DNA from 2 places in the Pseudoalteromonas sp. NZS127_1 genome. Region 2 is predicted to be linked to the other one. Evidence: predicted binding sites of a transcription regulator. Region 2 holds the regulator's gene; the other holds the start of a gene.
What was found. Region 2 encodes FliA, which starts transcription of late flagellar genes. Its sites were predicted from a motif close to CTAAAGNTNNNNNNNNNNNNGCCGATA; they were not measured.

Region 1: a site for FliA is predicted at 1,782-1,808, ahead of I6F50_RS19105 (DUF5610 domain-containing protein). Genes of this name have one in related genera too.

What each region holds. Positions count from the first base shown of each region.
Region 1 is NZ_JADYXO010000033.1:977-8,174, forward strand. Features, by position in the region: gene murI (glutamate racemase) at 1-547, opposite strand, end outside; gene I6F50_RS19105 (DUF5610 domain-containing protein) at 613-1,752, opposite strand; gene trmA (tRNA (uridine(54)-C5)-methyltransferase TrmA) at 1,915-3,012, shown strand; gene I6F50_RS19115 (thiol:disulfide interchange protein DsbA/DsbL) at 3,079-3,717, opposite strand; gene I6F50_RS19120 (thiol:disulfide interchange protein DsbA/DsbL) at 3,734-4,357, opposite strand; gene I6F50_RS19125 (serine/threonine protein kinase) at 4,392-5,366, opposite strand; gene ccoG (cytochrome c oxidase accessory protein CcoG) at 5,453-6,883, opposite strand; gene I6F50_RS19135 (hypothetical protein) at 7,172-7,198, shown strand, end outside.
Region 2 is NZ_JADYXO010000002.1:118,019-125,216, forward strand. Features, by position in the region: gene I6F50_RS03635 (chemotaxis response regulator protein-glutamate methylesterase) at 1-540, opposite strand, end outside; gene I6F50_RS03640 (chemotaxis protein CheA) at 599-2,806, opposite strand; gene I6F50_RS03645 (protein phosphatase CheZ) at 2,822-3,595, opposite strand; gene cheY (chemotaxis response regulator CheY) at 3,613-3,996, opposite strand; gene I6F50_RS03655 (RNA polymerase sigma factor FliA) at 4,037-4,747, opposite strand; gene I6F50_RS03660 (MinD/ParA family protein) at 4,774-5,634, opposite strand; gene flhF (flagellar biosynthesis protein FlhF) at 5,627-7,108, opposite strand; gene flhA (flagellar biosynthesis protein FlhA) at 7,130-7,198, opposite strand, start outside.

The sequences.
Region 1 (7,198 bases), on a different contig from region 2:
ATACAAGTACATCTATAGTTTTATCTATATGTAGGTCATCAAGCACTTGATGCAACTTGTTTGTATCCAAAGACTCTGTAAAAAAGTATTGCTCAGCTAAAGTTACTAACTCCACACTGCTATATAGATTAACGGTTACATTACGTGCATGCTCAGTAATTAATGTTTTAGTGTATGAACTGGCGACCGTTGCCGGTGTGGCTAATAAGCCAATATGATTTGAACGTGTTAACTCTGCCGCAGGCTTTATTGCTGGCACAACACCTACTATAGGAATATCTGTCATTTGGCGAACAGCGCTAAGTGCAGATGTAGAAGCGGTATTACACGCTATTACAATTAAATCAACGTTAAGCGTATTAGCTTTGATGAAATGAATAAGTGAGCATAATCGGTTAATGATTGTTTTTTGGGATTGAGCACCATAAGGTAGTAATGCATTATCCATAAAATAACTGTACTGAGCATTGGGGATACTTTGCTTTATATGCTCAAGTACAGTAGTTCCACCAATACCTGAATCAAAGACCATTATATGCGCTGACAAACTACCGTTCCCACTTTACTTTAAGAACGGCAGTTTGCCATGAGGTATTTATAAAAGAAAGTAGTTTAACTTTGCGTGGTTTCTAAATCAGCAAGCTCGTCGGCTGCCGAATTTAACTGATTAAGGTTTTCGAACATAGACTTTGTGTAATCCACTAACTTATCTATTTGCTCCTGATCTTGATTTAACCATTGGAGAATGCCAGCTAGCTGATTTTGTAATCCAAGCTCACCCGCTTTTTCAAAAGCATTTTTAAGGTCATCATTAAAAGGAGCTAAACCTTCCGCTACTCGTTTTTCTGGTGCTGGTCTATATTCTTCATAGCTTTTAACTGTTGCTATTGTTTTTGTTTGGCGTAAATCCATAGAAAAAGCCACCAGCTGATCGCTGTCTAAACTCAGCTCTTGCGCTTGTTCAAATGCTTCATCTAAATCACCACCAAAAAAGGTTTTACTTAGATCTTGTAAGTCTTCCATCATTGCATTAATAGCTTCTTGCTCTTGCTCATTTAAGTCACCATTAACCGACATCGAAAATGATACCTGTCGAGATTGCGATGATGAGCTTGCAAACGACTCGCTATTACTGTTTTGCTGATAGCCACTTGCCGACTGAGATTCAAATGCATCTGCAAAGCTAATACTTACCTCGTCACCCTCTGCGGTGGTAAATTTATACTCTGCATTACTCGTCATACTGACATATTGAGCCTGGCTTATATTTACGCTGGCAGGTTGTGGGTTAAATAACGACTCTTCAAACTTATCGAGCCCATTGTAAATTCCCTCTTTGGACTTATTAATCCCCTCTTCCATGTCATCATTAAATACACCTGTACCTTTGAGTTCATCAACAGCGTCGTCAATCCCTATTTGGACTCCTTTGCGCGCGTCGCCTAACATATCTTTGAGCTTTTCGTCATCAGCGCCATTAGCTTTTGCTTTATTAACAGCACGACTTACAAAATCGAGTACGTTTTTTACTATTTCATCAAAATCAAATAGTGGTTTATCTGCTTTTTTTTCTGCGATAGGCAATCCAAGCTGCTCAGCCATTTTATCGCCAAGCACCTTTGCGGCCAACTCTCGGCCTCGTTGTTGATAGCTATCTTGAGGAGACGTAATTGTAGGTTGCTGTATATCAGCTTTATTATTGAATTTATTGATGTTGTTGTTTGGCGTAAAGCCATAATTACCTATTTTCATGATTCGTCTCCTAAGCGTGCGTAGTTTATTATCGGCTATAACAACAAAAACTAAAGTACAATGTTCAATAAAACAGCATAAATGCTAGCCAAAACTAGACAAATACGCAGCGCTCCCTACAATAGCGCCGATAAACAGATCTTAGATAAGGTAGTAGCGTTAATGGCAGTTATTAAAATAGATACCACACAGTACCAAACGCAGTTAAGTGAAAAAGAGCAGCGTATTAGTGCACAGTTCCAACGTTTTGGTGTGGAGCAACTAGAAGTATTTAGCTCAGAGCCAACTAACTACCGCCAACGTGCTGAATTTAGAGTATGGCACGACGGTGACGATCTGTTTCACATTATGTTTGATCAACAAACAAAAGAAAAAATCCGTGTTGATACATTTGATCCAGCAGCGCCTCTAGTTGGTGAAATAATGCAGGTGATGATTGAGCATCTTAAGCCTTGTGAAATATTACGTCGTAAGTTATTTCAAATCGATTACCTATCCACGCTAAGCGGTGAAATTTTAGTAAGCTTGCTTTATCACAAACCACTTGATGATGAATGGTTAAGTGAAATTAAAGCGCTTAAAGAAAAACTAAGCAGTAAATACAAAATTGACTTTATCGGCCGTGCTCGCAAACAAAAAGAAGTGCTGGGTGATGACTTTGTAACTGAGCGTTTAACAGTTAATGGTCAAGAGCTTATTTATCAACAAGTAGAAAATAGCTTTACTCAGCCTAATGCAAAAGTAAATATTAATATGCTGGAGTGGGCGCAAGATTTATGTAAACCACTTAAAAATGATTTATTAGAACTGTATTGCGGTAACGGTAACTTTTCAATTGCGTTAGCGGGCTGTTTTAATAAAGTATTAGCAACAGAAATATCAAAATCATCTGTTCATTCTGCTCAATACAATATTGCTAAAAATAACGTAGAGAACTTAGATATTATTCGTATGTCTAGTGAAGAGTTTACTCAAGCAATGAATGGCGAGCGTACTTTCTCTCGTTTAGACGGTATTGACCTTAAAAGCTATGACTGCCAAACCATATTAGTTGATCCACCGCGCGCGGGCATGGATGAATTAACGTGTGACTTAGTAGCTAACTACGAAAGCATAATTTATATATCGTGTAATCCTGAAACCCTTGAGCGTGACCTTGATCACCTAACACGTACGCACAACGTTAAGCGCTTTGCTATATTTGATCAGTTCCCATATACACATCACATTGAGTCGGGTGTTTTCTTGCAGCGCAAATAAATACGCTCAGTAAACGTTACCCATAAAAAAAGCTCCTTGTAGGAGCTTTTTTAGTTTTAGCTAAACTTACTTGTTAGCTAAGTAATTAATCAGTTTGCTAATATCTTCTGGTTCAGTAATACCCGACTCACGACCTAGGTTTAATTTATACTTACCATTTACAATAAATGTAGGTACGCCACGTAGTGCGCCTTTTTCTTTAAAGTAGTCTTGATCGCGTTTCATTTTAGAGCTCAGCGTACGTACCGAGAAGCTTTTAAACAGCTTATCAAACTTATCGCCATCAACGCCCTGCGCTACAAATATATCTTTTACATCTGCAAGCTCATTAAAACTAGCGCGCTTTGTATGAATATGATTAAAGATTGCAGAGACAATTTTATCTTTTTGCGGAAGCACTTCTGCAGTAGCGAGTGCTTGGCTCATCATCTGTTGGTTTTCTGGGTCGCGTACACCTACAAAATCAACATGGCTCTTTTTAAATTTAACGTTTTTATCAAGCTTAGGCTTAAACTCACCAATTAGTGCTTCCATGTTATTACATGCAGGGCAGTAAAATGAGAAAAACTCTTTAATTTCTGGCTTTTTTGTTGCGCGCTCAGAAACAACGTCGTAATGCACGCCTTCTTCATACGTTGCTGCAAAGCTTGTTGCCGCCATAGGAAGTAGTACTGCAAGCAAACCTGCTTTAACTAATTTAATCATTATTATGCTCCGAAATTTATAGTGCTAATAAAAACGCTACTAACTCATCAAGTTCTTTTTGATTTTTGATGGTGTTGAGGTTTATTTTATATTTATCGTTAACAATAAAAGTAGGTACACCTGTAAGTGCGCCTAATTTTGAATATTTATTTTGTTTGTTTTGCATTGCTTGCTCAGCCGAAATAACTGGCATGCTTGCAATTTCTTGATCAAACGTTGCGCTATCAATACCGTTTACTTCAAGTAATTTTTTAACGTCTTTCATTTCAGTTAAAGGAGCACGCTGAACATGAATACTTTTAAAAATTTGATCGCTAATACTCTGCGCCTGACCATGCTGCTTAGCAATTAAGTAGGCAAAGCTTAAATTACTTTGTGCTTGTGGCGACACGCCACCTAAAAAGTTCACGTGGTTTTTAATAAACTCCGCGCCTTCTGGCAAGCCTTGTTCAATTGCTTTTGCTACTGGTTCAAACTTAAAGCAATGTGGACAGTAAAATGAGAAAAACTCGGTTACTTGTGGTGATGTACTTTTGTCTACATCAATAACAGTGTATTGATTATCAACTTCAAACTGTGCAGCAAGTGCTGCAAATGGTAAACATAAAAGTAATAAACTCAGTTTTAATTTTTTAAGCATTTGTATCTCGTTGTACTTGTCTTTAAATAAAATATTACGGCAATAACTTTAACGGTGCTTCTTGCAGTGCTGCAAGTTGCTCCTTCAGTGCTAAAATTTGTTGCTCCCAGTATTTGTCATCAGCAAACCATGTAAAGTTCCGCACAAAGGCAGGATCGCTCCATCGTTTAGCTACCCATCCCATATAATGGATAATACGCATCGCTCGCAGCGGTTCAATTAATTTGAGTTGAGAGTGATCAAAATCACAAAACTCTTCATACGCACTCACAAGGGTGTCTAACTGTAACAGTTGCGTCGCTCTATCGCCACTGAGCATCATCCATAAATCTTGGATTGCAGGACCTTGGCGGCTGTCATCTAAATCAACAAACATTAGCGCATCACCTGCCCACAAAATATTACCAACGTGGCAGTCACCATGTAAGCGAATACTTTGCACATCTTTATACTGTTTTTGCGCCTGCTCTATCACTAAATCTAAAATAGTATAAAAGGCAGTATTTATTCCCATAGGCACTAAGTTACTTTTTTGAAGATGAACTTTGGCTGTATGTAAATACTCCTCGCAAGTAACTGTTGGCCTATAAGTAAAAGGCTTTGTTTTAGCTACTTGGTGCATACGGCCAATTAAACGCCCCATTACATCAAGCTGGTCTAAGTTATCAACCTCAAATAAACGCCCGCCGACACTTGGAAACAACACAAACAAATAACCTTCGTGTTCAAACAAGCTTTGCCCATTATATAAAATAGGGGCAACAACAGGCACTTCCGCTTCTGCCAGTTCAAATGCAAAATCATGCTCTTCTTGAATTTGCTCTTTACTCCAGCGCTCTGGGCGATAAAACTTCACTACGTAACGCAGGCCATCATCGGCTTTAAATTGGTACACTCTGTTTTCATAGCTATTGAGTGCCAACAAACCAGATTCAGCGTACACACCTACGCTTTCTATTGCATCGAGTATTAGGTCAGGTGTTAAGTCAATAAAACTAAATTTACTCATACTCTTCTTATATAAAATAAAAAGCGGGTTATATACCCGCTTTTGTTAATTGCTATATCAACTTACCTATTTAAGGTAGGTTGTGATTATCGCGCTTTAAAAAAGTTACTCGACTGCGATATTGTTTCATCCGGCTCATCTACCGGTGAAAGCACAAAATTAAACTCTGTCATTGGCGCTTTTAAATCATAAGGGTCCATTACAAGCGACAATGGCACATTATGAGATTGCCCTGCCTGCACAGTAAATGACTGCTTACCAATATACTTAAAGTTATCTAACCCTTGTACTTTAATATTAAAGGTTTGCTCGTACTGCGCTTTATTAATTACCTTTAATGTATAGGTGTTCTCTACTAAACCATCAAAATCGACACGATATAATTGGTTTCGATCACGAATGATATCAAAGTCCATTGTTTTACGCAGCGCTATATTAGCTACAAGTGCTCCCGTAAGCACAACAAGTATGACCGTGTAACCAATGATTTTAGCTCGTAGTGGATTCGTTTTATTTTCTGGGGTTTCGAGGTTTCGCTCTGTCGTATATGAAATAAGTCCACGCGGGTATTCCATTTTATCCATTACGCCATCACACGCATCAATACATGCACCACAGTTAATACACTCAGCTTGCAGCCCATTTCTAATATCAATACCTGTTGGGCACACTTGAACACACAGGTTGCAGTCGATACAGTCGCCTAGCTCTAAATCTTCATGATCTACTTTACGTGAACGAGGACCACGGCTTTCACCACGGCTTTCGTCGTACGTTACAGTGTATGTATCTTTATCAAACATAGCTGATTGAAAACGTGAGTAAGGGCAAATGTGTAAACACATAATTTCTCGCATCCAACCGGCATTACCATAGGTACACGCAGCAAAGAAAATAATACTGACTAGTGCATAACCACCCACGTTAAACGTTACAAAATCAGGAAGTAACTCTCTGATTGGCGTAAAGTAACCCACAAAAGAAATAGCGGTATATAACGAAAACAATACCCAACTAGTATGCTTTGCCGTTTTACGCCAAAACTTATCAAAATTCATGGGTCTTTGATCGAGTTTTTTACGCTGATTAGCCGTGCCCTCAAGCTTTTCTTCAAACCAAATAAAAATAAAGGTCCAAACAGTTTGCGGACATGTGTAGCCACACCACACCCGTCCATAGAAGGTGGTCACTAAAAACAGCGCAAATGCTGCCAGCATAAAAATAAACGCTAATATGGTAAAATCTTGAGGCCATAGCGTTAAACCAAAAATATTGTATTTTTGACCAATTAGATCAAACAGCACTGCTTGCTGGCCGTTAAAATTAATCCAAGGAAGTAACATAAACGCAAGTAGGCCTAAAAAGCCAATGCGCTGCCTAAGTAATTGATGTAGGCCTTTTACGGCACGCACATAAATACGATTTCGGGGATTGAACCTATCATCTTGACGGCTTAAATCCGGTTTTTGGATTTTCACCTCTACAGGGATATTCTTTACTTTAATTTGTTTGTCCATCGAAGTTCCTCAACGCCGCTTGGAAATAAAAATCCAGCAATACTCAAGTACTCTATACTTAAAGCTAGCAAGTTACTTGCTAGGCAGATTTACTTTAATAAATTGCCTTCTCGAATACTTTCAGATATTTCAGAAATATCTGACTGCTGTTAACCATTATAACAATGTTGGTTAAAATTACTGGCATAGATCGCTAATAATTTATTCATCCCAGTTACTTGCTTTTAAAATGCAGTTTATTACACTGCATGGTAATTCAACCCTACTTAGATCAAGGTTTACGTATCCATGAAAAAATTTATTATTTTGGTAGTT
Region 2 (7,198 bases):
AGGGGCTGCTCTTTGAAAGCTTCTATCGGGTTGTTTTATCGAAGGCGTTAGTGTGTTTGTTCTTTGCGAAAGTGAGCTTGTTATCGGTTTAGTTGATATTACTGGCTTAGGTGGTGTTGCAGCCTTAAACGTTCGCGGTAAACGTCTTCGCCCTATATCTTTCACTTTATTTTGTAAAAGCTTTATAGCGTCTTCATTATTGCGAGCGATGTCTTCAAATTTTTTCGGTAAAAAATCCATTGCTCCAGCATCTAGCGCATCAAACGTTGCTGTTGCGCCATCACGTGTTAGTGATGAAAACATTAAGATAGGCGTTGGATTACTCGCCATTATCTCTTTAACTGCGCTAATACCATCAAGCACAGGCATTTCGACATCCATAGTGATCATATCTGGACGTAGCTGAGCTGCTTTTTCAACAGCTTCTCTGCCATTCACAGCAAAGCCTATAACTTGTATGTCGCTATCTTGCTCAAGAATTTCGCTTACCCTGCGGCGAAAAAAGCTTGAATCATCAACAACTAAAACTTTAACGGCCATTTAGCTCTCTTATTAAATTTATGCGTAGGTATATATTAAATATATACCTACTTTATTATTAGCCTGCGTAATGTTTTAACATGTTTGGAACGTCTAAAATCAGTGCAATGCCACCATCCGAAGTTATTGTAGCACCCGCCATACCTGGTGTTCCTTGAAGTAACGCATCAAGCGGCTTAATCACTACTTCTTCTTGGCCAATTAATGAGTCAACAACAAAACCAATTTGCTGCGTACCAATTTGCACAATAACTACATGGCCTTTTGCTTTTCGCTGTGAACGATCTGAGCCTTTAACTAACCAGTGCTCGAGGTAGAATAACGGTATTGCCTTTTTACGCACAATAATTGTTAATTGCCCATCAACCACATTTGTTTTCGTTAAATCTAAGTTGAATATTTCACTAACACCTGCAAGTGGTAACGCAAATGTTTGTGCGCCAACAATTACCATTAAGGTCGGTAATATGGCTAAGGTAAGTGGTACTTTTATCTCTAAAATAGTACCTACACCTAACTCAGATTGAATACTTACAGAGCCGTTTAATTGGGTGATTTTAGTTTTCACCACATCCATTCCAACACCACGACCTGAAATATCAGATATCTCTTCTTTTGTAGAAAAGCCAGGTGCAAAAATTAGGTTGTATGCTTCAGTGTCAGAAAGTCGACTCGCTTGATCGTGATCGAGCACGCCTTTACTAATTGCTATTTTTTTCAGTTTCTCAGCATCCATACCAGCGCCATCATCTTTAATGGTCAACAAAATATGGTCGCCTTCCTGAGACGCTGATAAAGTAACATTACCTGTTCTAGGCTTACCGGCAGCCTCACGAACAGCTGGCATTTCAATACCGTGGTCAACTGAGTTTCGAACTAAATGCACAAGCGGATCGGCTAGTGCTTCCACTAAGTTTTTATCTAAATCGGTTTCTTCACCTACAAGTTGTAAGTCAATGTCTTTGTTTAAGCTGCGTGCTAAATCGCGTACTACGCGAGGGAAACGACCAAATACCTTTTTAATTGGTTGCATTCGCGTTTGCATAACCGCGCCTTGAATATCAGCAGTCACTACATCTAAGTTAGAGATTGCTTTACCCATTGCTTCACTGTCTGAATTGGTCGCTAAACTAACCAAACGATTTCGCACAAGTACTAACTCACCAACCATATTCATAATTTGGTCAAGTCGTTTTGTATCTACGCGAACTGTCGTCTCTGCTGCTGGTGGCGCTGATTTTTTAGGCGTTGCTGGCGCTGCTTTAGCAACCGGTTTTTCTACCGGTTTAGAAGCGGGTGCTTTTACAGGTTCTGGTTTTTTTACAGGCACACTCGCTTTTGCAGCTGGTTTAGCTGGGATATTGGGCTGTTTCACAGCTGGAGTGCTTTCTATTGATTTAGGTGCAGTGCCTTTACCATGAAGTTCATCAAGAAGCGCTTCAAATTCATCATCACTAATTTCATCATCTGATGAATTAGCAGTATTTGACGCTGGTTTAGCTGGTTCTACAGGTGCTTTAACTACACTACTTTGCTCAGGTGCTTTACTCGCAACCTCACCAAAACTGCCAACTCCATGTAACTCGTCTAATAAGCTGTCAAATTCATCATCAGTAATATCACCATTAAAATCACTACTACTTGCTACTGGCTTTTCAACTGCAGGACCTTGTCCTTTACCGTGTAGTTCATCAAGTAAGTTTTCAAATTCATCTTCAGTGATTTCGTTTATTTCAGCATCACTAACCGAAGGAGTTCCGCTAAACATTTCATCAAATGCAAATGGATCTTCCTCATCAGCTATTGGCGTATCAACTACTTCATCAAGAGGTTGTTCAACGTCAGTTTCTGAAGCGACTCCGTTAAGCTCGGCTTCTGTTGGAGGTAGGCCCAAAATGTGGAGGGTTTGAAGTAACTCAGGATCTGCTGGTTCTGGCTTATCCCTATTTTGGATAGTCGCGAACATTTCATTAATGGTGTCGAGCGCTTGTAAAATAACATCCATTAACTCTGAATTGACCGTTCGCACGCCTTGACGTAGTAAATCAAATACGTTTTCAGCGCCGTGGCAAGCATCAACAAGTTCTGTCATAGCTAAAAAGCCTGCACCACCTTTTACAGTGTGAAAGCCTCTAAATATGGCATTTAGTAACTCGGTATCTTCTGGATTATTTTCCAGTTCAACTAACTGTTCAGATAAAAGCTCTAGGATTTCTCCTGCCTCTACAAGAAAGTCTTGTAAAATATCTTCATCGACTTCAAACATGCAGTTACTCTCCTCTTAGAAGCCCAAACTTGATAAAAGATCATCGACTTCATCTTGATCAGATACAACATCATTACGCGATTCTTTATCAATAATAGGGCCTTCAGGACCTGCTAAAGTTTGTGTGGCAACTGGTTCTTTTATTTTTTGTTGTTCTACTTTATTCGCTGTGTTGTCACTGTCATCTTGTTCAGCAAACGCTGTTAAAAGATGAAGTAAGCTTTCTTCTACTTCTCTAACAAGTTCTATAACACGGCGAATAACTTGACCTGTTAAGTCTTGATAGTCTTGAGCCATTAGTACATTTGTCATTAAGCTTTGAAGCTCATCCGTTTTATGATGAGAGTTATTCATAAACTTATCGATACTATGGCAAAGTTGTTTAAACTCACCAAGCTCAATCTCCCGGCTCATTAAACGATCCCATGTCGGTTTGATATGAGATATTTCATCTGCAAGTTGCTGAGCTATAGGTAAACTAGCCTCAACAGCATCCATTGTTTTATTAGCCGCATTTTCTGTCATTTCTATAACATAATTAAGCCGCTTTTTAGCATCTGGAATCGCATCTGTCGTTATGTTAGTTAAGCGAGTATCAAGCTCAAAGCTTTTAAGTGCTTCGTGCAGTTGACGAGTCAACTTCCCAACTTCAGCAAATAATTTAGACTGCTCTTGCGAAGCTGTCTCTAAAATCAACTGATTAGCTTTATCTTGCTCATCGTTTTCTAAATAAATGACGAGTTGACGAGCTTGTTCTAACGTTATTTGAGGCGCAGCTGGTGCTGACATAAGCCTCTCCCCCATCATTAGCCTAAGCGTTCAAATACTTTTTCTAATTTAGTTTTTAATGTTCCAGCCGTAAATGGCTTAACAATATAACCATTAACGCCAGCTTGCGCTGCAGCAATTATTTGTTCTTTTTTAGCTTCTGCCGTTACCATCAATACAGGGATATGTTTTAACTTATCATCTGCACGAATTGCTCTTAGAAGGTCAATACCTTGCATTCCCGGCATATTCCAATCTGTAACCACAAAATCAAATACTTGATTTTGTAACATAGGCAGAGCTGTAGACCCGTCATCAGCTTCTTGAACGTTAGTGAAACCTAAGTCACGTAATAGGTTTTTTATAATTCGTCTCATCGTTGAAAAATCATCAACTACAAGAATTTTCATGTTTTTATCCAAAACATCCCCCAGTGAGGTATTAACCTTAGTTTACTTACTACTAGTTTATCCAGTCATTGATTTTAGCTTTAAGCTTAATCATCGCCTGACCATGTATCTGACTTACACGCGATTCACTTACATCGAGTATATGTCCTATTTCTTTTAAATTCATTTCATCGTTATAGTATAAAGAAAGTACCATTGCATCACGCTCTGGTAATGACTTTATTGCATTTAGCAAAGACTCATTAAACCGATCATTTTTAACATTATTAAAAGGTTTGTCTAGCGCTAAATCTTGGCCTACGGGAGTAATAACATCCTCATCTACACCAAGGTCTTCTATACCTAATACTTTACTGGTATTAACATCATTTAAAATATGATGGTACTCATTGAGTGAAATTTCAAGTTTTTCAGCAACTTCTGTATCTGTTGGTTCGCGATTCAGACTGCTTTCGAGCCCAGTAATTGCTTCTGCAACTTGTCGGCTTTTACGGTGTACTGAACGAGGAGCCCAATCACCACGGCGCATTTCATCAAGCATAGCCCCGCGAATACGAATACCGGCGAAGGTTTCAAAGCTTGCGCCTTTTGTTGCATCAAAGTTTTTTGAAGCTTCTATTAAACCTATCATTCCTGATTGAATTAAATCATCAAGCTGAACGCTAGGTGGTAATCGAGCAATTAGATGACATGCCACTTTTTTAACAAGTGATGCATGTTTCTCAACAATCACATTTAAGTTTTGTGTTGATTGATATCCCATAGCTCTATTCACCAATGTTGTCATAATTAGCCGTTTACTAGTTTCTCAATGAAAAACTCTAAATGCCCAGATGGTTGATTTGGTATTGGCCATTTAACTGCTTTTGTCGCCAGCGCTTTAAACGCGAGAGCGGCTGGCGAACTTGGAAAGAGCTCAACAATCACCTTTTGGCGACGTGTTGCTTTGCGCATATTTTCGTCATAAGGAACCGTTGCTACTAGCTCCATTGAAACATCTAAAAAGCGATCGGTAACTTTAGATAGTTTTGCAAACAATTCAGTGCCTTCACGCATACTGCGGACCATATTGGCAACAATTTTGAACTTATAAACACCGTGCTCGCGGCTTAATACTTTAATAAGTGCGTAAGCATCGGTTATTGATGTTGGTTCATCGCACACTACAACCATTACATCTTGTGCTGCTCGTGAGAAGCTTAGCACCATGTCTGAAATACCAGCGGCTGTATCTACAATTAAAATATCAAATTCGGTATTCAATTCGCTAAATGCACGAATTAGCCCGGCATGCTCAGATGGCGATAATTCAACCATACTTTGCGAGCCCGATGTAGCAGGTACAATTTTAATACCAGCAGGCCCTTCAACTAAAATCTCGTCAAGCTCACATTCACCTGACAAAACGTGTGATAAATTGCGCTCTACACGTAAACCAAGCATCACATCACAGTTTGCTAAACCTAGGTCAGCATCCAGCACTAATACTCTATTACCTTGTTGCCCTAGTGCAATAGCGGTATTTAGAGAAACATTTGTTTTCCCCACCCCACCTTTACCACCGGTTACAGCGATAACTTTTACGCCGTTGTTATTGTTTTGACTCATTTTGCGCAGGCCGCTTGCTTGATCTAATACTGTGTTAATCATACATCCCTACTGTACTTGGCGCCACTGCTTGGTGCCTTGAATGTTGTGCTTTTGTTCTTTTTAAATATAACTGCTCAGCCTTTTTCACTAGTTTTTCAGCATTTGCAACACGAATATCTTCTGGCACTCGTTGACCGTTAGTAAGATACCCTATTGGAAGGCGATTTTGAATCGCAATACTAATAATCTCACCCAAACTTAATGATTCATCTAACTTAGTGAAAATACAACCACTTAACTGTACTTTTTTAAAGTGACGTACTGTTTCTTGTAATACATTAATTTGTGCCGTCGCGCTTAGTACTAAGTAGCTGCGAATATCCACACGTTGGTTACGCATTAACGTGTTTAACTGCTCAGTTAAACGTAAATCTCGCTGACTCATACCTGCTGTATCAATTAATACTAGACGTTTATTTCGTAAATGATATAAAACTTCAGCTAATTCATTAGCATCTTTAACTTGCTTTACACCACAACCAATAATACGGCCGTAAGTAGCAAGCTGTTCATAAGCACCAATTCTGTATGTATCAGTGGTTATTAAGGCCACTTTATCAGCGCCATATTTTTGTGCGCCTAAAGCTGCAAGCTTAGCAACTGTTGTTGTTTTACCAACACCTGTTGGACCCACTAACGCATATACACCACCTTGGCGAAGTATTTCATTATTGGTTGTTTGCATTTGATCTTCGACCATCGTTAACAACGCTTTCCAGCCTTGCTTACGAGATACATCATCAGGTACAAAACATGCCATTTGTTGCGCTACTTCTTTATCAATACCCATACCGACTAAGCGGTCAACCATGCAAGCGCGTGTTGGATCGCGACGCGCCATATCTTGCTGCATTAAGCCTGATACTTGATGCTCAAGTAATTGACGAATTGCGTTCATTTCTTCACGCATTGTTGTCATTTCTTCGCTTTCATTATTGGGTGTTTGTTGGCGAGCAGTTACTGGACTATCTAAATCATCAAAGTCGCTGTCTAAATCATCAAAACCTAAGCTATCCGCTTGAGTTTGTGGACGAACTGGCGCTGCATTTTCAGGAGCAAACATATTTTTAGTACGCTGTTCCATAACTGGTTCTTGATAGTTATCGGTAGTATCAATACCTGATTGTGAAAACATTGATGCAAGTTCAGGGGAGCGAGGACGCGGTGATTGGCGCTCTAACAAAGCCTGTAGGCTGTCAGCCACTTTTGCCTGCGGCTCTGGTTTGGCACGCTGAGGCTCTGGTTTTACAAAATTATGCATACTTTGCTGTGGTGCTTGAGCACGCGGCTCTGCAGTACGTTGTGGTTGCGCTGCTACTTTAGGGGCTGCTTTGTCATAATCAACTGCCGCTACAATTTCTACACCGTTAGCCAGCTTCTTATTTGACATAATAACCGCATCAACACCTAACTCATCTTTAACTTCTTTAAGTGCTGTGCGCATATCTTTAGCAAAAAAACGTTTAATTTTCATAATTCAACCCCTGTTAAAATCTTATTGTTGGCCTACAGAGCTAACAATCTTGATCTGTCTTTCGTCTGGTACCTCTTGATAAGACATCAC